Regions from separate parts of the Pseudarthrobacter sp. NCCP-2145 genome, predicted to be linked through region 2. Evidence: riboswitches for the same ligand, from Rfam matches in the RefSeq annotation. Region 2 holds a riboswitch; each other region holds the start of a gene.
The links. A riboswitch is a leader RNA that binds a small molecule or an ion and turns the genes downstream of it on or off. The one in region 2 is predicted to bind thiamine pyrophosphate.

Region 1 (6,494 bases), on a different contig from region 2:
CCCGCATCGCCCGCGGTTCCGGCGTCCACGTTTCCGAGGTCAACGGCCTGCTGGAGCGCTTTGCGCAGGCCCAGAAGATGATGAAGAAGATGGCCCAGGGCGGCATGCCGGGAATGCCCGGGATGCCGGGCCTGCCGGGGGCCGGCGGCGGTGCCCGGAAGAACGCCAAGAGCGCGCCCAAGAAGAAGGCCAAGTCCGGCAACCCGGCCAAAGCCGCGCAGGAGCGCAAGGACGCCGAGGCCCGCCGGGCGAACGCGGCCAAGGCGCTGCCCACCGGCGCAGCCTTTGGCCAGCAGGCCGGCGATTTCGATCCCTCCCAGCTCAACCTGCCCAAGGGCTTCGACAAGTTCCTCGGCAAATAGGCACACCAGGATCAGCTCAGCAGCAGATGCCGTTTGAGGGCTCGCGACGACATCTGCTGCTGCCTGCCGGGGATGCCGGTGCCGTGGAATAGGGTTGGGTCATGTTCAAGCAGAGGGTAGTGTTCGTGCACGGCGCGGGCAGCTTCGGGGCCGCAGCCTGGCCCCGCCAGCACGGCGTGGCCCTGTCCTACGATGCCCTGTTCCTGCGCCGCCACGGCTTCGACACCGTTGCCGAACCCACCGCGTCCTCGTTCGAGGAGGACACACGCATCCTGCTGGACTCCCTTGGGGACGACGGCCGGGGCAGCGCCGGCGGGCACGTTGTGGCGCATGCGCAAGGGGCCATCTCCGCCATGATGGCCGCCGTCGAACGACCGGACCTTGTCTACTCGCTGACCCTGGTGGAGCCGGCCTGCCTGTCCCTGACCGCTGAACTGCCGGCCACGGCGGCGCACATCGGGCTGATGCAGCCGCTGCATAACGTCCGGCATCAACTCAGTGACGAGGATTTCCAGCGCGAGTTCGTCCGCAGGGTCTATGCCACCGACCTGCAGCAGCCGGTGACTGCCGAGGAGAAGCGTTCTGCCAGGCGGCTGCGGCTGCAGGCGCCGTCCTGGGAAGCCCCGCTGCATATCGTCCCCGGCGTGCCGACGCTCGTCCTGACCGGCGGCTGGGAGCCGCTCTACGAGGAGATCGCCGGCTACCTCCGTGAAACCGGGGCGCTCCACCGTACTGCCGCCGGCGGGCACCGGCCCCACGACTCCCCGGAAGGGGACCGCATCATCCGTTCGTTCATCAACGACTCCAGCCGCGTGCAGGCACGCGCCTCCTGATCCTCCCGAAACTGCCCTCCACAGGGGCCCGTCCGGCCGGCCCCCAATGACCAGCCGGACGGCACCTGCAGGCTGCTAGCGCCCCGGCGGAACGCTCAGCTCCGGCAAATAGACTTTCCCGCCGGCGGCCAGGAATTCCTCGCTCTTGCCCCGCATGCCGGCTACCGCTACAGCAAGCGCCGCCTGCGACTCGGCGGAGCCGTACTCGTCCCTGATGTCCTGGCTGATCCTCATGGAGCAGAACTTGGGCCCGCACATGGAGCAGAAATGCGCGGTCTTCGCCGGTTCGGCCGGGAGGGTTTCGTCGTGGAAGGCCTCGGCCGTCTCCGGGTCCAGCGACAACGCAAACTGGTCCCGCCACCGGAACTCGAAGCGTGCCTTGGACAGTGCGTCATCACGTTCGTGGGCGCCCGGGTGGCCTTTGGCAAGGTCTGCCGCGTGAGCAGCGATCTTGTACGTGATCACCCCTGTCTTGACGTCGTCCTTGTTGGGCAGCCCCAGGTGTTCCTTGGGCGTGACGTAGCACAGCATTGCCGTGCCGTAGCGGGCAATTTCCGTTGCGCCGATGGCGGAGGTGATGTGGTCGTAGCCCGGGGCCACGTCGGTCACCAGCGGGCCCAGCGTGTAGAACGGCGCGCCCTTGCACAGCTCCTGCTGCCGTTCAACGTTCTCCCTGACCAGGTGGAACGGGACGTGTCCAGGACCCTCCACCATCACCTGGACGTCGTGCTCCCAGGCACGCTGCGTGAGCTCGGCGAGCGTGTCCAGCTCGGCAAACTGCGCGGCATCGTTGGCATCCGCCGTCGCCCCCGGCCGCAGGCCGTCACCCAGGGAAAACGCGACGTCGTACCGGGCGAAAATTTCGCAGAGCTCATCGAAGTGCGTGTAGAGGAAGTTCTCCCGGTGGTGCGCCAGGCACCACCCGGCCATGATGGACCCGCCACGGGACACGATGCCCGTGACGCGGTTGGCGGTTAGGGGGACGTAGCGAAGCAGCACGCCGGCGTGGATGGTCATGTAGTCCACCCCCTGCTCGCACTGTTCGATGACGGTGTCACGGAAGATCTCCCAGGTCAGGGCGTTGGCTTCGCCGTTGACCTTCTCCAGGGCCTGGTAGATGGGGACGGTGCCGATCGGGACAGGCGAATTGCGGATGATCCACTCCCGGGTGGTGTGGATGTCGTCGCCGGTGGAGAGATCCATGACGGTGTCGGCGCCCCACCGGGTTGCCCACTGCAGCTTGTCCACCTCTTCGGCGATTGAACTGGTCACTGCCGAGTTGCCGATGTTGGCGTTGATCTTCACCAGGAAGGCCTTGCCGATGATCATCGGCTCGGATTCGGGGTGGTTGATGTTGTTGGGAATGATGGCCCGGCCCGCGGCGAGTTCGCTCCGGACCAGTTCAACATCGCAGTTCTCCCGCAGCGCCACGAAGCGCATTTCCGGGGTGGTGACGCCCTGGCGCGCATAGTGCATCTGGGTCACGGTCCGGCCCTCGACGGCGCGGCGCGGCACGGGAGGCGCTCCCTTCCACTCCGCGCTGGCGGCGCCGCGGCGTACAGCCGAGCGGCCGTCGTCGAGCAGGTTCCTCTCCCTGCCGCTGTACGCTTCCGTGTCTGCCCGCGCCTCGATCCATTCCCTGCGGAAGGGAGGAAGGCCCTGAACTGGATTGCTCCCCGGACCGGCCGTCCGGTAGGTCCGGAACGGCTGGTTCGGAATGCCGTTGGGGGACGGCTCCAACGCAATTTCCGTCACGGGAACACGGATCCCGGTCCCGGCGTCCTCGAGGTAGGCCAGGGAGTGGGATTTCAAGGATTGCGTCACCGGCGGCGGGTTCCCGTCAGTGGCGGCACCCGGGGTGTTGCGGGCAGGGTTAAGCTGCTGATTTGGTGTACTCAAGGAATACTCACTTCCTTCGCCGGCATTACCCGGACAGGTTCGACGGTCGCAGGCTGCGTCAGCCCGATCTCAGCCCCTGCAGGGGCACCCGTGTGGTCAAGATGAAAGCTACCACAGCCCTTCTTTCGGGGCTTGTCACATTGCCGGTGCTAGCCTGACCGGGCAGGAAAGAGGTGCACATGGCAGAAATCATCCACTTCACGGGAACAGTCCTGACCGGACCCGGGAGTGAGCAGCACGGACTGTGGTCCGTCGACGGGCGCCTGACGTTCCGCCGGCCGGCGAAGGCTCCGGACCGGATCCTGGCGGGATGGGTGCTGCCGGGCTTCGTGGATGCCCACTGCCACATCGGGCTCGGCGTGGGAGGGGCGGTGGATGCTCCGACTGCCGAAGAGCAGGCGCGGACGGACCTGATGGCAGGCACACTGTTGATCCGGGACGCAGGTTCCCCTGCTGACACGCGATGGCTGCAGGACAGAAAGGACGTCCCGGTGCTGATCCGCGCCGGACGCCACGTTGCGCGCACGCGCCGGTACCTGCGGGGGTTTGCTGAGGAAGTCGAACCGGAGGGCCTGGTGGAAGCTGTCCGTAAACAGGCCAGGGAAGGTGACGGCTGGGTCAAGCTTGTGGGGGACTGGATTGACCGCGGCGCCGGCGACCTCGCGCCGTCGTTCCCTGCCGCCGTCGTCCGCGATGCAGTCCTGGCCGCCCATGACGAAGGCGCGCGCGTCACCGCCCACTGCTTCGCGGAAGAGACGCTCGACGACGTGCTGGACGCCGGCATCGACTGCGTCGAGCACGCCACCGGCCTCCTGCCGCGGCACCTGCCCCGCTTCGTGGAGCAGCAGGTGCCCATTGTGCCCACCCTGGTCAATATCGCCACGTTCCCGGACATCGCCGCGCAGGCAGCACCCAAGTTCCCGCAGTATGCGGCGCACATGCGTTCACTGTGGGAACGGCGGGAGGAGCGGGTGCTTGAGGCGTTCGAGGCCGGCGTGCGGATCTACGCCGGGACCGACGCCGGCAGCGTGATCAGGCACGGCAGGATCGCCGACGAGATCCTGGCCCTCCATGCTGCCGGGCTGCCCATGGCGTCTGCCCTGGACGCCGCGTGCTGGAGTGCGCGGGAGTGGCTGGGCGCGGAGGGCCTGGAGGAAGGGGCACGGGCAGATGTTGTCCTGTGCCGGGAGGACCCGCGGAAGGTACCGGAAGCGGTCCGTAACCTGGCGCACGTTGTCCTGGGCGGACGGGTGGTCCGCTGAAAAGATAACCGGCCCCGGGACTTGGAATAAATTGAAGCTTCAAGTAATTTTAAGTGTGTAAGGGCTGCCAACCGGAAGGCCCACAGCACCGGGAGTTACCAATGACTGCACAAGCCGCAAGCCAGGATCTTCTTCCTGCCGACCTCGCCATGGGCACTGTGATGCTCAAGGTGGGCAACATGAAGGTGATGACCGACTACTACCAGCGCGCCCTCGGCCTGGAGGTCATTGCGGAGCAGGATGGCGGCATCTACCTTGGCCGGCTGCAGAAGCCGCTTGTGCACCTGGCGCCCGCGCCCGGGCTGAACCTGCCGGGCAGGGGAGAGGCCGGCCTGTTCCACACGGCGCTGCTGTTCGAGAACCAGGCAGACCTTGCTGCCACCATCGCCACCGCCGCCCGGTTCGAACCGCGCTCGTTCACCGGCAGCGCCGACCACCTTGTCAGCGAAGCCTTCTACTTCAACGACCCCGAGGGCAACGGCATCGAGCTCTACTGGGACCGGCCGCGCAGCAACTGGTCCTGGAACGGCACGGACGTGGTGATGGACAGCCTGGCCCTCCCGCCGCAGCGGTACCTCGAGCAGCACCTGACGGAAGATTCCCTGGAGCGCCAGCTCGGGTCCGTGGCAGGCGTCGGCCACGTGCACCTCCAGGTGGGAGACGTCCAGACGGCGCGCGACTTCTACGTGGGGACCCTCGGCTTCGAGAAGACCGCCGGCTGGCACGGGCAGGCCCTGTTTGTTTCCGCCGGACGCTACCACCACCACATGGCCATGAACGTCTGGAACAGCCGCGGGGCGGGACCCCGCAAGGACACCCTCGGCCTGGGCGAGGTCCTCATCGAGGTGCCGTCAGGGGAGGACGTCGGCTCCCTCGCCGACCGCCTCAAGGTCGCCGGCGTTGCCGCGCACCACACCGGAGCCGAACTCCGCTTCGAGGATCCGTGGCGCAACCGCATCCGGGTGGCTGTGCGCTGAACTAGGCTGAATCCGAACGGCCGGGCAGGAGCAGCCTCCCGGCGGCCGCACCACCGCCAAAGGAATGAGGGCAATCCCCATGGGCTTCACCGAGATCTTTGTTGCCACCCACGACGCAGCACTGAAGCGTGCCGGCGTCCTTGACGGCGGCGGCAGCGCTCCCGCAGGTGACGCGGTCCGGATTCCGGACATCAGCGATTTTGAAGTGGAGCAGCTGGGCGACTTGGCCGGTACCGCCGTGCACGCCGGAGGAGCGGATTACGAACTGACCATGGTGGATGTGGGCAGCGATTCGCTCCTGGCCGTGCCCCCGGCCATGGTGCGCGCCCTGGCGGACCTGCTGTCCTATGAAACCGAAGGGGAAGGCGACATCCTCGAAGAGGTTGCCGAGCAGTGGGCCGCGCAGGATGACATGCCGTTTGGCGCTGCAGAGGCGCGGACGTACGTGCAGCGGCTCGCTGAACTCGCCGGCGGAATCGACGACTCGGAGCGTACCGGCCTGTACGTCTGGTCCGCCTGAGCTGATCCGGCCGGAACCTCCGGCCGGCGTCGCCCGTGTCACGCCGCGCCAAGTCGAAATCCTGGCGCTGATCTGGCACAATAAACAGGTACTCGATCTGCGTGGCCCCTCTCTCCGCGTCTGGATCCTGTCCTTCGAGCCCGCAAGTACGGCCCGCCCCACGGGTGCAGAACGCCGGGTTCACCCCCTTTTCTGAAACAGGAGTGACCACAACAGTGGCCGTAAAGATTCGCCTTAAGCGCTTTGGCAAGATGCGCGCACCGTACTACCGCATCGTCGTCGCGGACTCACGCACCAAGCGTGACGGCCGCGCCATCGAAGAGATCGGCAAGTACCACCCCACCGAAGAGCCCTCATACATCGAGGTCAACTCCGAGCGTGCCCAGTACTGGCTGTCCGTCGGCGCCCAGCCGTCCGAGCAGGTCGCCGCGATCCTCAAGATCACCGGTGACTGGCAGAAGTTCAAGGGCCTGCCGGGCCAGGAAGGCACCCTGAAGACCAAGACCCAGAAGGAAGCCTTCGTTGCCCCGGAAAAGGGTTCCGTGATCATCCCGGAAGCCATCACCAAGAAGGCATCCAAGTCTGACGCAGCCGAAGCTCCCGCCGAGGCCGAAGCAGAGACCACCGAGGCTGAGTAGATT
Region 2 (6,494 bases):
CTTCCCCGGGACGAGCGGCGCGCCCAGCTCCTCATGGCAGCCCAGGAAGTCTTTGTGGCCAACGGTTACCACGGTGCAGCCATGGATGAAATCGCGGAGACGGCCCATGTCAGCAAGCCGGTGCTCTACCAGCACTTTCCCTCAAAACGGGAGCTGTACCTGGCCCTGCTGGAAAGCCACCTTGCGTCCCTGACGGACCTCATGCTGGGGGCCCTGAACTCCACCACGGACAATGACGAGCGCGTCCAGGCCGTCATGCGGGCCTACTTCCAGTTCATCGCCAACGATGACCAGGCCCACCGGCTGGTTTTTGAGTCGGACCTGATCAATGACCCGGACGTCAGCGCACGGCTGGAAACCTTCAACAGGACGTTTGCCGACGCCATCGCGCGCGTCATCGCCGAGGACACCAAGCTCCCCCATCTGGAGGCGCAACTCCTGGGCCGGGGACTCGCTGGAATGGCGCAGGTCAGTGCCCGCTACTGGCTTGAAACGGACGGCAACCTGGACCTCGACGTTGCCAGCGACCTCATCTACCGTTTAGCTTGGCGCGGAATCTCTCGCTTCCCCAAAGAGTCCTAGACTACAAATAAGACATAACCAACGAATGTGAATGGCTGGGAGGCCCCTGTGGAAATTAAGATCGGCGTTCAGAATATCGGCCGCGAAATTGTCCTGGAATCAAATGAGGACGCGGATTCGGTAGCCAAGATCGTGGAGGCCGCCATCACCAAGGGCAGCGAACTCCGCCTGAAGGATGACAAGGGACGCCTGATCATTGTTCCCGGAAACGCCCTGGGCTACGTGGAAATCGGGGCCGAAGAAGCACGGCGCGTAGGTTTCGGCCAGTTCTAGGGCCTGCTGACGAACCACCCATAGCCCAAGGAGGACCATGCTTTCGCTGACCATCGTTGTGCTGGCCGCCGCCGCCGCAGGCTTTATTGTCTGGGCAAACGACAAGCGGCATGCCAAGTACGGGGCCGGCGTGCCCGCCGGGGTTTCCGTGGCCGTGGCAGCCCTGGCATGGATCATCCTGATGGCCGCCGGATTCGGATACCTGCCGGGACGCACCTGGATTCCATGGGTCCTGCCGATCGTGCTCGGAGCCGCGTCCGCAACGGCGGCCGCCATCTACCTGGGCCGTTCACGTGCGCGCCAGGATACCGAACGGCTCACGGCAATCCTTCGGGCCTGAGGCCTGCGCAGCACCTTGTGCTGCACGCACTAATCAACCGGCAGTGGCCGCCACCCCTGAGGGGATGGCGCCCCCTGCCGGTTAAGAGCACAGGGCTTGGAGACGTGGGCGCTCAGCGGCCCTTTTGTTCTGCCGGGCGGGCAATGAGCGGCCCGCAGCCGGCTACTGCCCCTGCACGTACTTTGCCGGCTCTGCCTTGGCGCCCGCCGCTGCCGCAGCTTCACTTGCTGCCGCGGCTGCCGCGAGGTCCCGGCCGGTCACCTGTCCCCCGGCGTCGTGTGACGTGTAGCGGATAAAGACGCGGTTGTAACGCCAGTCAAGGTCAGGATGGTGGTTCTGTTCCTCGGCCAGGCGTCCGACGGCCGCAATCAGCTCGAGTGCGGCAGCCGCCGTCGGCATTTTGAAGACGGTGACCAACCCGCCGTTGCCGGCCCGCCAATCAGGCAGTTCCGCCAGGGCTTCGTCGATCCGTTCCGGGGAAAGTGCATCTTTGCCGGCCACTGCTGCTCCTGGGATCCGGGCGCCGGCCGGCAGAAGGTGGGCCTACAGGAACTCGGCCCGGCCCTCCATTGCCGACGACGCCAGCGCATGTTCACGGCGGGGTATGCGACCAGCCGCTTTCGCCAGCCTACCGGCGATGACGGCGTGCTTGAAGGCCTTCCCCATCAAGGCGGGGTTCTGCGCCCGGGTCACTGCCGTGGCCAGGAGCACGGCGTCGCAGCCCAGTTCCATGGCGAGGGCGGCGTCGGAGGCCGTACCGATGCCCGCGTCCAGCACTACCGGCACCGAGGCCCGGGACACGATGAGCTCAATGTTGTGCGGATTGAGGATGCCCAGGCCCGTCCCGATGGGCGAGCCGAGCGGCATCACAGCAGTGGCTCCGAGGTTCTCCAGCCGCAGGGCCAGCACGGGGTCGTCATTGGTGTACGCAAACACCTTGAATCCCCTGTTGACCAGCTGCTCGGTGGCGTCCACGAGCTCAACGGCATCCGGCAGGAGGGTGTGTTCGTCGGCGATGACCTCGAGCTTCACCCAGTCGGTTTCCAGGGCCTCCCGTGCCAGTTCAGCAGTGAGCACAGCGTCACGCGCCGTGAAACACCCCGCCGTGTTGGGCAGGACCCGGATGCCGTGGTCCACCAGCAGCTGGAACAGCGAACCCGCCTCGTCCGGCGAATAGCGGCGCATGGCAACGGTGGTCAGCGAGGTGCCGGAGGCCAGGAGCGCGGCGCCCAGGCCGTCCAGGCTGGGGGCGCCGCCGGTGCCCATGATGAGCCGGGATGCCAGGGGGACGCCGTCGATCACCAGGGGGTCCTGGAGCCCGGACAGCTGGCTGTTGGTGACGGTGGTTCCGGTCATGGTGGTCAGCCTCCCTGTACTGCCGTGACAAGTTCGACGTCGTCGCCCTCGGCGAGCGCCGTGGCGGACCACAGGCTCCGGGGCACCACCTGGGCGTTGCGTGCTACGGCCACTCCCAGCTTCCGCCCGTCCGTGGCCCGGCCGTCCGCGGCCAGCGGACGGCCGGTGACCTCGCTGACGAGCGCGGTGAGGGAAGCGTCGTCGGCCACGGTGTGGCCGGTTCCGTTCAGGGTGATGTTCATGCTGTCTCCTGGGTGTTGGATGGCGTGGCAGCCGCTTCAGCCATGCGAAAGGGAGCCGGGGAAAACCGACCGGGGTTGAACGGGGCCCAGCGGGGGTCTTCCGTGCCGTCCATGAGTTCCCGGCAGATTGCGGCCGCAGCCGGGGTGAGCAGGATGCCGTGGCGGAAGAATCCGGTGGCAATGATGAGCCCCTGCACGTGGCGGGACCCTTGGAGGCCGGACCTTCCAGGCGCGGGCTGCCGGCCCACGGGGCCTCCGGGCAGCGATACCCTTCCGAGCAGCGGGGCGTTGTCCGGCGTGCCGGGCCGGGCGCGGGCCGTGCACTCAAGCAGCTCAAGCTCAGCGACGGCGGGCACCAGCACCTGGGCATCGCGGAGAAGCTGGTACACACCCCCTGCCGACACCGCACCGGCACTGGAGCCCGCGCCCCCGCCACTGCCACTGCCACTGCCACTGCCCAGTGCGTCCTCACGCTGGGTTGCCCCGATCACCACGGTTCCGTCCCGCCGCGGAACGATATAGACGGGGACCCCGCGCACCAGTCCGCGGACTGTTGAGGTCACCAGCGGCCTGAGGTGCGCCGGTACCGCGAGCCGCAGGATGTCCCCCTGGACCGGCCGCAGCGGCAGGTGCAGGTCGATCGGCAGTCCCGTGAGTTCCGGGGCGTGCAGTCCGTTGGCCACCACGGTCTCCCCGGCCAGTACGGTCCCTCCACCTTCCAGGGCTACTCCGGCTACGGCCCCGTCCTGCCAGAGCAGGCCGGCTGCCTTGTCCGGCACGGCGAATCCGTCAGCGGCGCCGGCCACGCCGCTTCCGGTGGAGCGGGCATCCCCGGCCAGGACCCGGCGGAGGCAGGCCACCAGCAGCCGGGGGTCCACCTGGTGGTCCGCCGGCGTATCCAGCGCACAGGCAATGCCCGGGCTTAACAAGGGCTCGCGGCGCCGGGCTTCGCGGATGGTGAGCGGTTCAACCGTGAGGCCGTTGGCCCGCTGGACGGCACGCAGGTCCAGCAAGGCCTGCCGGTCTGCGGCGTCGGCACCCACGGCGAGGGTCGGCGTCGTAAGATATCCGGGATCCGAGCCCGCGGCCGCAGCGAGGTCCGCAGCGAAACCGGGCCAGCGGGCGGAGGCCTCGAGCATGAGTTCCAGGAGGTCCTCCTCCTGGTAGTGCAGTTCGCTCACCGGCGCCAGCATCCCCGCGGCAGCCCAGCTGGCTCCGGAGCCGGGGGCGTCATCGATCACCACCACGGAACGGCCCGAACGCCTCGCCTCCCAGGCGATCCCGTGGCCGATGGCTCCTCCGCCGATCACCGCCACGTCGGCCGTGATGGTGGAGCCGGAAGGACAGGGGCCGGTTGCGGCGTGCACGTCAGGCATCGGTTGTCTCCTTCCCTACGCCGGTATTAACCGGATCAGGTCAAGCGGTCGGCTCTGACGCCCTCTCAGCCCGGCGCTTTGTGACAGCTGCCGCGGCTCCCGCAGTACGAGCCCAGTGTAGAGGAACTAGGCTGGCTCCCATGAATGTGTCCCACCCCCCTGCCGCCGCTGCCCGTCCGTCCGGTTCCGACGCCTTTATCAACGCGGAGGGCACCGCCGGGCTGCACGATGCGCGCCTCTACCTCTGCACGGATGCGCGCCGCAGCCAGGGCGACTTTGAACAGTTCGTGGATGCCGCGTTCGCCGGCGGCGTGGACATCATCCAGCTCCGGGACAAGTCCATCGAAGCCGCCGAGGAGCTGGAACTCCTCGCCGTCCTGAAGGAGGCAGCGGTCCGGCACGGCAGGCTGTGGGCAGTGAACGACCGCGCCGACATTGCTGTGCTGTCCGGAGCGCCGGTCTTCCACATCGGGCAGAAGGACCTTCCCCTCCAGGCAGCCCGGACGCTGCTGAACGGGAACGCCGCCATCGGCCTGTCCAGCCACAGCCCTGGACAGGTGGATGCCGCCCTGGCAGCGGCCGCCGGCCCGGCGGCGCTCGACTACTTCTGCGTGGGCCCGCTGTGGGCAACACCCACCAAGCCCGGCCGCGCCGCCGTCGGGCTGGACCTGGTGACGTATGCGGCGGCGGCCTCAGCGGCGCAAGGGCAGGGACAGTCCGACGGCGGTGTGCCCTGGTTCGCGATCGGCGGGATTGACCACGGCAACGTGGAACAGGTGGTGGAGGCCGGGGCCAGCAGGATCGTTGTGGTCCGGGCCATTACGGAGGCCGACGATCCGTCAGCCGCGGCCGCATCGCTGCTCGACGCGCTGGACGCCGCCCGCCCGTGACGCGGCGCCGGATCCGCACCGCATCCCGCGGGCGGCTCCCTGCACTATTCGCGGAATTCGGGCTACGCTGATTTTCGTGTCACATCATCGGCTGGCCCCCAGTGTCCACGAGCACACCAACGCCCTCGAGGCTGCACTCAGCGCCCTGCGGACGGAGCTCGAGCTGCCTGGTGAGTACCCGGCCGAAGCCGTGAAGGACGCCGAGGCCGCCGTGTCGGCACTGAAGCTGCCGTCCCATGACCTGACGGGCATAGACTTCATCACCATCGACCCGGCGTCGTCCACGGACCTTGACCAGGCGCTCTTTATTGAACGGGACGGCAGCAGCTACCGCGTGCTCTACGCCATTGCCGACGTTCCCGCCTTCGTGGCTCCCGGCGGCCCGCTGGATGCCGAGACCAGGCGCCGCGGCCAGACTTTCTACACCCCGGACGGCCGCATTCCGCTGCACCCTGAAGTCATCAGCGAGGGCGCCGGAAGCCTCCTGCCGGGACAGGACTGTTCCGCGTTCGTCTGGGACTTCCGCCTCGATGTCCGCGCCGAAGTCACCGCGGTGACGGTGGGACGGGCCCGGATGCGCAGCCGCGCCAAGCTCAGCTACAAGGGCGCCCAGGCGGAACTGGACGGCGGCAGCCCTTCAGAAGTCCTGGTCCTCCTCAAGGAGGTGGGGCTCAAGCGCGTGGAGCTGGAGCGCGCCCGTGAGGGTGCCAGCCTGAACATGCCGGACCAGGAAATTGTCCAGCTTCCCGACGGCGGCTACCGGATTGCCGCGGCCCCGCAGCTGCCCGTGGAGGACTGGAACGCCCAGATCTCGCTCATGACGGGAATGGCCGCTGCGCAGCTCATGCTGGCCGGCAAAGTGGGCATCCTCCGCACCATGCCCTCACCGGATGAGCGGTCCCTGCACCACTTCCGGCTCCAGACAGAGGCCCTCGGGAAGCCCTGGGACGGTGAGGTCAGCTACGGCGAGTACCTGCGCAGCCTGGACCCCACGGATCCCCGCCAGCTGGCCATTATGCACTCAGCCGGCATGCTCTTCCGCGGTGCGGCGTATACGGCGTTTGACGGCGCGGTCCCCGAGGACGCCGTGCAGTCCGCCATCGGCGCCGCCTACGCCCACACCACCGCGCCGCTGCGCCGCCTGGTGGACCGCTTTGTCCTGGTGACCTGCGAAGCACTGTGCAACGGCGGCGACGTGCCCGGCTGGGTCCGTGAGGCGCTGCCGTCGCTTCCCGAGATCATGGCCGGCTCGGACCAGCTGGCGTCCCGGATGGAGCGCATGGCCCTGGACACCGTGGAGGCGGCGCTCCTGGTCAACCATATCGGGCAGGAGTTCGACGCGATCGTGATCTCCGGATCCAAGCCCCAGAAGGACAACGGCAACGGCGGCAACGGAAAGAACGGCAACGGCCGCAACGGCAACGGCAACGGCAAC
Region 3 (6,494 bases), on a different contig from region 2:
CCGCGGCCGCAGCAGGGCGGGCGAGCGTGACGGTGAAGAAGCCGACAGCGCCGCTGCCGCAGACAGCGACGCCGCCGAGGATGCTGATGAGGACTCCGCCGGGCAGGCCGATGAAGGCGTGACCTCCCGTCGCCGCCGCCGCCGCCGCCGTGGCGACCAGGACCTCGAACTGACGGGCGGGGAAGACGACGATCCGCCCAACACGGTCACCCGGGTCCGCGCTCCGCGCGCCGTCAGCGAACCCGCCGTGAACAACCGCGTCACCAGCGTCAAGGGCTCCACCCGCCTGGAAGCCAAGAAGCAGCGCCGCCGCGAATCACGCGATACCGGCCGCCGCCGCACCGTCATTACCGAAGCCGAGTTCCTGGCACGCCGGGAATCCGTGGACCGCCAGATGATCGTCCGCCAGCGCGACGACAGAATCCAGATCGCTGTCCTCGAAGACGGGGTCCTGGCCGAGCACTTCGTGTCCAAGACCCAGCAGGACTCCCTGATCGGCAACGTCTACCTGGGCAAGGTCCAGAACGTCCTGCCGTCCATGGAAGCTGCCTTCGTGGACATCGGCCGCGGCCGCAACGCCGTGCTGTACGCCGGCGAGGTGAACTGGGAGGCCGTCAACCTTGAGGGCAAGCAGCGCCGCATCGAGAACGCGCTGAAGTCCGGCGACACCGTCCTGGTCCAGGTGACCAAGGACCCGGTGGGCCACAAGGGCGCGCGCCTGACCAGCCAGATCTCCCTGCCCGGCCGCTACCTGGTGTACGTTCCCGGCGGCTCCATGACCGGCATTTCCCGGAAGCTTCCCGACGTCGAACGCAACCGCCTGAAGCGGATCCTCAAGGACCGCCTTCCCGAGCACGCCGGCGTGATTGTCCGTACGGCCGCGGAGGGTGCCTCCGAGGAAGAGCTGACGCACGACATCAACCGGCTGCGTGCCCAGTGGGAGGGCATCGAAAGCCAGTCGAAGTCCACCAAGATCCTTGCCCCCGAGCTGCTCTACGGCGAACCGGACCTCACCATCAAGGTGGTCCGCGACGTCTTCAACGAGGACTTCTCCAAGCTGATCGTCTCCGGCGAGGAAGCCTGGGACACCATCGAGGCATACGTCACATACGTCGCCCCGGACCTGGTGGGACGGCTCGAGAAGTGGACCAAGGACCAGGACATCTTCAGTGCCTGGCGCATCGATGAGCAGATCCACAAGGCCCTGGAACGGAAGGTCTTCCTGCCCTCCGGCGGCTCGCTGGTGATCGACCGGACCGAGGCCATGACCGTGGTGGACGTCAACACCGGCAAGTTCACCGGCAGCGGCGGCAACCTCGAAGAAACAGTCACCAAGAACAACCTGGAAGCTGCGGAGGAAGTAGTCCGGCAGCTCCGCCTCCGCGACATCGGCGGCATCATTGTCATCGACTTCATCGACATGGTCCTGGAGTCCAACCGCGACCTGGTCCTGCGGCGCATGGTGGAGTGCCTGGGCCGTGACCGCACCAAGCACCAGGTTGCCGAAGTCACCTCGCTGGGCCTGGTGCAGATGACCCGCAAGCGGATGGGCACGGGGCTCCTTGAAGTGTTCGGCGAGCAGTGCGAGGCCTGCGCCGGCCGCGGCGTGGTCACCCACGATGACCCGGTGGAACACCGCCGGGCGAACATTGTGGCTGCCGAGCATCACGTGCAGCGTGCCGAGCACCGCCCGGAAGCACGCGCCGAGGGCAACCGCATCGAGGCGCAGCGCACGGACAGCAGCCAGCCCGGTGCCCGGCCGGACCGGAAGCGCCGCCGCGGCCGCGGCGGCCAGCAGCCGGACGCCGCGCCGGCAGCTGCCGTCCACGTCCACACGGTCCACCCTGATCCGACGGACGCCGAGCGGCATGCGAAAGCGGAAGCCACCAGGCTGGCCCTTGCCAACATCGCGGCTGCCGCCCACGCGGCCCACCTGCATGACGACGAGTTGGCCGCCGCCAGGCAGGCAACGCAGGCCCAGCCCGCAGTTCCGGCTGAAACGGAGAAGCACGACAGCGATGCGTCTAGGCCCGCTGCCGTCCTGACCTTTGGCGGGGAGAAAGTCGTCCTGCCCTTCGTGGAGCACGCCGAGGAGCAGCAGCCAAAGCCTGCCCTCACCCTGGACCGCCTTGCCGCGGCCTTCGCCCACCTGGGCGAGCCCGCACCGGCAGCCGGCACGCCGGCTGGAACGCCGGACGTGCAGCCGGTCCAGCGCGGGGCGGAAGAGGCTCCCCAGCAGGCTCCTGCTCCGGAGCGGACACGTGAGCCGGAGCAGGCACCGGAACAGCGGGAGCCCGCAGCCGTCCAGCCGGAGCAGCGGCCGGTGGCCGCCGCAGCGGAGCAGGACTACTCGGACCACACCCTGGAGCAGTCACGCCCGCGCAGGGCACGCCGGAACCGGAGTGCCAGCCGCGCGCAGGGAGCAGCCAACGAGACCTCGGTCCAGCATCGCGAGAATGTTCCAGCCCCCGCGGCCGGGCATTCCCACGCCGCCAAGGCACCGGAAACGGACAAGGCGGGTGCTTCGCAGCCGGCCAGCGGCAAGCCCTCGGACGCGCCGATCATCCTCGGCGTCGGGGTGCCTGCCTCAGAGCTCTAGGAACTGGAGCTGCCACGCATGGAGTTACCGGAATCCGGGACCCAGGGCGGGTATTGACCGAATGCCCGGCCAGCCACAGTCAGTGGCCGGCCGGGCATCCGTCCTTTAAGGCGGCGCTCCGCAGCGCTTTTGACCACCCTCATTGAACACCGGCATTCCACCCCGCTCCGGCCGCACTGTGTCACCTTCACGCTGTGGACCTCAAAAAAGCTAGGCTGGGGAACCGACACGGGGTGCCGCGCAGAGAGCCGGCTGAGATCCAGACCCGTTGAACCTGTCCGGCTAGCACCGGCGAAGGGATGTCTCTTGTCTTCCACCCTTGCAATGCCCACTGCCACCATCCAGGGCACATCCGCGTGTGCTTCCGGGCCTGCAGCTGCTTCTGCGCCTGCAGCCCCCGGCCGCGAGTACCGCGGCGTGCCACGGGTCCTCTCCATTGCCGGATCCGATCCTTCCGGCGGGGCCGGCATCCAGGCGGACCTGAAAAGCATCGCCGCCCACGGCGGCTTCGGAATGGCTGCCATTACCGCCCTCACCGCACAGAACACCCGCGGCGTGCGCGGCGTCCACGTTCCCCCCGCCAACTTCCTTACCCAGCAGCTCGATGCCCTGAGCGACGACATCAGTATCGACGCCGTGAAGATCGGCATGCTGGGCGATGCCGGGGTGATCGAAGCCGTCCATGCATGGCTCGAAAAGGTGCGTCCCGCCGTCGTGGTCCTGGACCCTGTCATGGTGGCCACCAGCGGCGACCGGCTCCTCCCGGAATCAGCCGAAGCCGCGCTTCGCGACCTGCTGCCGCTGGCGCAGCTCATCACGCCCAACCTGGCTGAACTCGCCATGCTCGTGGGCGGCGACGTGCAGCAGACCTGGGAAGGCGCCCTGGAACAGGGCCGGAACCTCTCCGCCGCCACGGGAGCCACGGTGCTGGTCAAGGGTGGGCACCTCGTAGGGGCCGAATGCCCCGATGCCCTCGTAAGCACCGCCGGGATGTTGTCCCGCGAGGTGGTCGTGGTTCCCGGTCAGCGGGTGGCAACAGTGAACAGCCACGGCACCGGATGCTCCCTGTCCGCGGCCATGGCCACGGTCCAGGCCCGGGTGGGGGACTGGGAGGCAGCCCTGCGCGAGGTCAAGCCCTGGCTTGCCGGCGCGCTGGAGGCCTCGGAGGCCCTGGAGGTGGGGGCGGGCAACGGGCCCGTGCACCACTTCCACCACCTGCCGGCCGTGCGCGGCGAGGGGAGCTTCGCGGCGCAGCTCTGGGCGGACGCCGCAAAGGACCTCGAGGACATCTACGCGCTGGACTTCATCCAGGGCCTGGCTTCCGGGAGCCTGCCGGAGAAGGAGTTTGCCTACTACCTCGCCCAGGACGCCATCTACCTCAACGGCTACTCACGGGTGCTGGCGCGGACCAGTGCACTGGCCCCCACCGAAGGGGAGCAGCTCTTCTGGGCACGTTCCGCCGCGCAGTGCCTGGAGGTGGAGTCCGAGCTGCACCGCTCCTGGCTCAGTACACGGACCGTTGAGCCGCAGCTGGGACCCGTCACCAAGTCCTACGTGGACCACCTGACGGCGGCATCGGCGTCGGGCAGTTACGCGGTGCTGGCCGCAGCGGTCCTGCCCTGCTTCTGGCTGTACGCCGAGGTGGGCGCAACACTCCACGCCCGGTTCGTGGCTGCAGGGGAACCGGCCGGCCACCCCTACGCCGAGTGGCTGCGCACGTACGCGGACGAGGACTTCGCTGCCGCCACCCGCACAGCGGTTGCGATTGTGGACGGGGCCGGCCGCAGCGCGTCCGCAGGGGACCGGGACGCCATGGTGGCGGCGTTCAGGCAGTCCTGCCGCCTCGAGGTGGACTTTTTCGACGCGCCGCGACTTCATTCCTGACACCCTGTTGCGCGTCCCGCCGGTACTATGGTGGGGCACAGGTAAGGGCGCGGACCTGGGCTGTGGTGCCTATCACAGACAACCCGCCGGAACCAGCCTCATTTGCGGCCGAAGCCAAAACTAGCGTATTCTAGATCTTCGGTGCTTACGCCAACACTTGGGTTATGACCCCACGGCGTTGAGGCACAGCGAGAGCCCACCCAATCATGGAACCGGGTTCCGCACGCAAATTTGTAATAAACGTCGAGAGAAGTGAGTTCCCAAGTGGTGTACGCGATTGTCCGCGCAGGCGGCCGCCAAGAGAAGGTTTCCGTTGGAGACTTCGTTACCCTGAACCGCGTCGCCGGTGGAGCTGGCAGCACCATTCAGCTGCCCGCACTGCTCCTGGTTGACGGTGACAAGGTCACCTCCGCCGCTGCTGACCTGGCCAAGGTAACTGTTACGGCTGAGATCCTCCAGGACCTCCGTGGTCCTAAGATTGTGATCCAGAAGTTCAAGAACAAGACCGGTTACAAGAAGCGCCAGGGTCACCGCCAGGAACTGACCAAGGTCAAGATCACTGGTATCAAGTAACCTTCCGTTACTGTTCAGGTTTTTCAGCAGATTCCCCAGAATTTAGAGGCAGGCATTTCAGATGGCACATAAAAAGGGCGCGAGCTCCACTCGCAACGGTCGTGACTCCAACGCACAGTACCTCGGCGTCAAGCGCTTCGGCGGCCAGGTGGTTTCCGCCGGCGAGATCATCGTCCGCCAGCGCGGCACCCACTTCCACCCGGGCGCCGGCGTTGGCCGTGGCGGCGACGACACCCTGTTCGCACTGACCCCGGGCGCCGTTGAATTCGGTACCCGCCGCGGTCGTCGCGTCGTCAACATCGTTGCTGCTGCAGCTGCAGAGTAACAACCAGATCTGAAGCGGTGGAGCGGGCCATATGGTCCGCTCCACTGTTCTTTTAACCGCATTACAATCATCTTGGCGCCCCGGGCGTCCAGGAAACAGCACTGAGGAGATCCACGTGGCCAGCTTTGTAGACCGGGTAGTACTGCACGTATCCGGCGGTACCGGCGGCCACGGGTGCGTCTCCGTCCACCGCGAGAAGTTCAAGCCCCTGGGAGGGCCCGACGGCGGCAACGGCGGCAATGGCGGCGACGTGATCCTTCGCGTGGACCACCAGACCACCACCCTCCTCGACTACCACCACGCACCCCACCGCCACGCCACCAACGGCGGCCCCGGCATGGGCGACTGGCGCGGCGGCAAGAACGGCGAGACCCTCATCCTTCCTGTCCCGGACGGCACCGTGGTCAAGTCCAAGGACGGCACCGTCCTCGCGGACCTCGTGGGTGAAGGCACCGAATACGTCGCGGCGGCCGGCGGCATCGGCGGCCTGGGCAACGCCGCGCTCTCCTCCCAGAAGCGCCGTGCGCCCGGCTTCGCCCTGCTCGGCATCGAAGGCGAATCCAGCGACATCGTCCTGGAACTGAAGTCCATTGCGGACATCGCCCTGGTCGGTTTCCCGTCCGCAGGAAAATCGAGCCTGATCGCGGCCATGTCCGCGGCCCGCCCCAAGATCGCCGACTATCCGTTCACCACACTGGTCCCCAACCTTGGCGTCGTGCAGGCCGGCGACGTCCGCTTCACCATTGCCGACGTGCCCGGGCTGATTGAAGGCGCCAGCGAAGGCAAGGGCCTGGGCCACCACTTCCTGCGCCACGTGGAGCGCTGCGCTGCCCTGGTCCACGTCCTGGACTGCGGCACCCTCGAGGCAGACCGCGATCCGCTTTCTGACCTGGCAGTCATTGAGGCCGAGCTGGAAAAGTACGCCGTGGACATGAGCTACGCAGGCCAGGACGGCGAGGTGGTTCCACTGAACCACCGACCCCGCCTCGTGGCCCTGAACAAGGTGGACCTGCCCGACGGCAAGGACATGGCCGAATTCGTCCGCCCGGAACTTGAGTCCCGCGGCTACCGCGTCTTCGAAATCTCGGCAACCAGCCACGAGGGCCTGCGGCA

Region 1: linked by a shared signal. The riboswitch ahead of thiC (phosphomethylpyrimidine synthase ThiC) and the one ahead of NFU08_RS04800 (FAD-dependent oxidoreductase) in region 2 are both predicted to bind thiamine pyrophosphate.
Region 3: linked by a shared signal. The riboswitch ahead of thiD (bifunctional hydroxymethylpyrimidine kinase/phosphomethylpyrimidine kinase) and the one ahead of NFU08_RS04800 (FAD-dependent oxidoreductase) in region 2 are both predicted to bind thiamine pyrophosphate.

The regions. Positions count from the first base shown of each region.
Region 1 covers NZ_BRCG01000012.1:47,564-54,057, reverse strand. Annotated here, with positions in the region: gene ffh (signal recognition particle protein) at 1-362, shown strand, start outside; gene NFU08_RS12000 (alpha/beta fold hydrolase) at 464-1,195, shown strand; gene thiC (phosphomethylpyrimidine synthase ThiC) at 1,271-3,094, opposite strand; TPP riboswitch at 3,089-3,196, opposite strand; gene NFU08_RS11990 (amidohydrolase family protein) at 3,274-4,356, shown strand; gene NFU08_RS11985 (VOC family protein) at 4,458-5,333, shown strand; gene NFU08_RS11980 (hypothetical protein) at 5,413-5,853, shown strand; gene rpsP (30S ribosomal protein S16) at 6,069-6,491, shown strand; gene NFU08_RS11970 (RNA-binding protein) at 6,493-6,494, shown strand, end outside.
Region 2 covers NZ_BRCG01000004.1:105,118-111,611, reverse strand. Annotated here, with positions in the region: gene NFU08_RS04830 (TetR/AcrR family transcriptional regulator) at 1-582, shown strand, start outside; gene NFU08_RS04825 (DUF3107 domain-containing protein) at 631-855, shown strand; gene NFU08_RS04820 (hypothetical protein) at 893-1,195, shown strand; gene NFU08_RS04815 (4a-hydroxytetrahydrobiopterin dehydratase) at 1,358-1,696, opposite strand; gene NFU08_RS04810 (thiazole synthase) at 1,739-2,551, opposite strand; gene thiS (sulfur carrier protein ThiS) at 2,557-2,793, opposite strand; gene NFU08_RS04800 (FAD-dependent oxidoreductase) at 2,790-4,169, opposite strand; TPP riboswitch at 4,165-4,282, opposite strand; gene thiE (thiamine phosphate synthase) at 4,310-5,059, shown strand; gene NFU08_RS04790 (RNB domain-containing ribonuclease) at 5,136-6,494, shown strand, end outside.
Region 3 covers NZ_BRCG01000015.1:33,965-40,458, forward strand. Annotated here, with positions in the region: gene NFU08_RS13765 (ribonuclease E/G) at 1-2,599, shown strand, start outside; TPP riboswitch at 2,819-2,916, shown strand; gene thiD (bifunctional hydroxymethylpyrimidine kinase/phosphomethylpyrimidine kinase) at 2,924-4,483, shown strand; gene rplU (50S ribosomal protein L21) at 4,748-5,056, shown strand; gene rpmA (50S ribosomal protein L27) at 5,118-5,381, shown strand; gene obgE (GTPase ObgE) at 5,497-6,494, shown strand, end outside.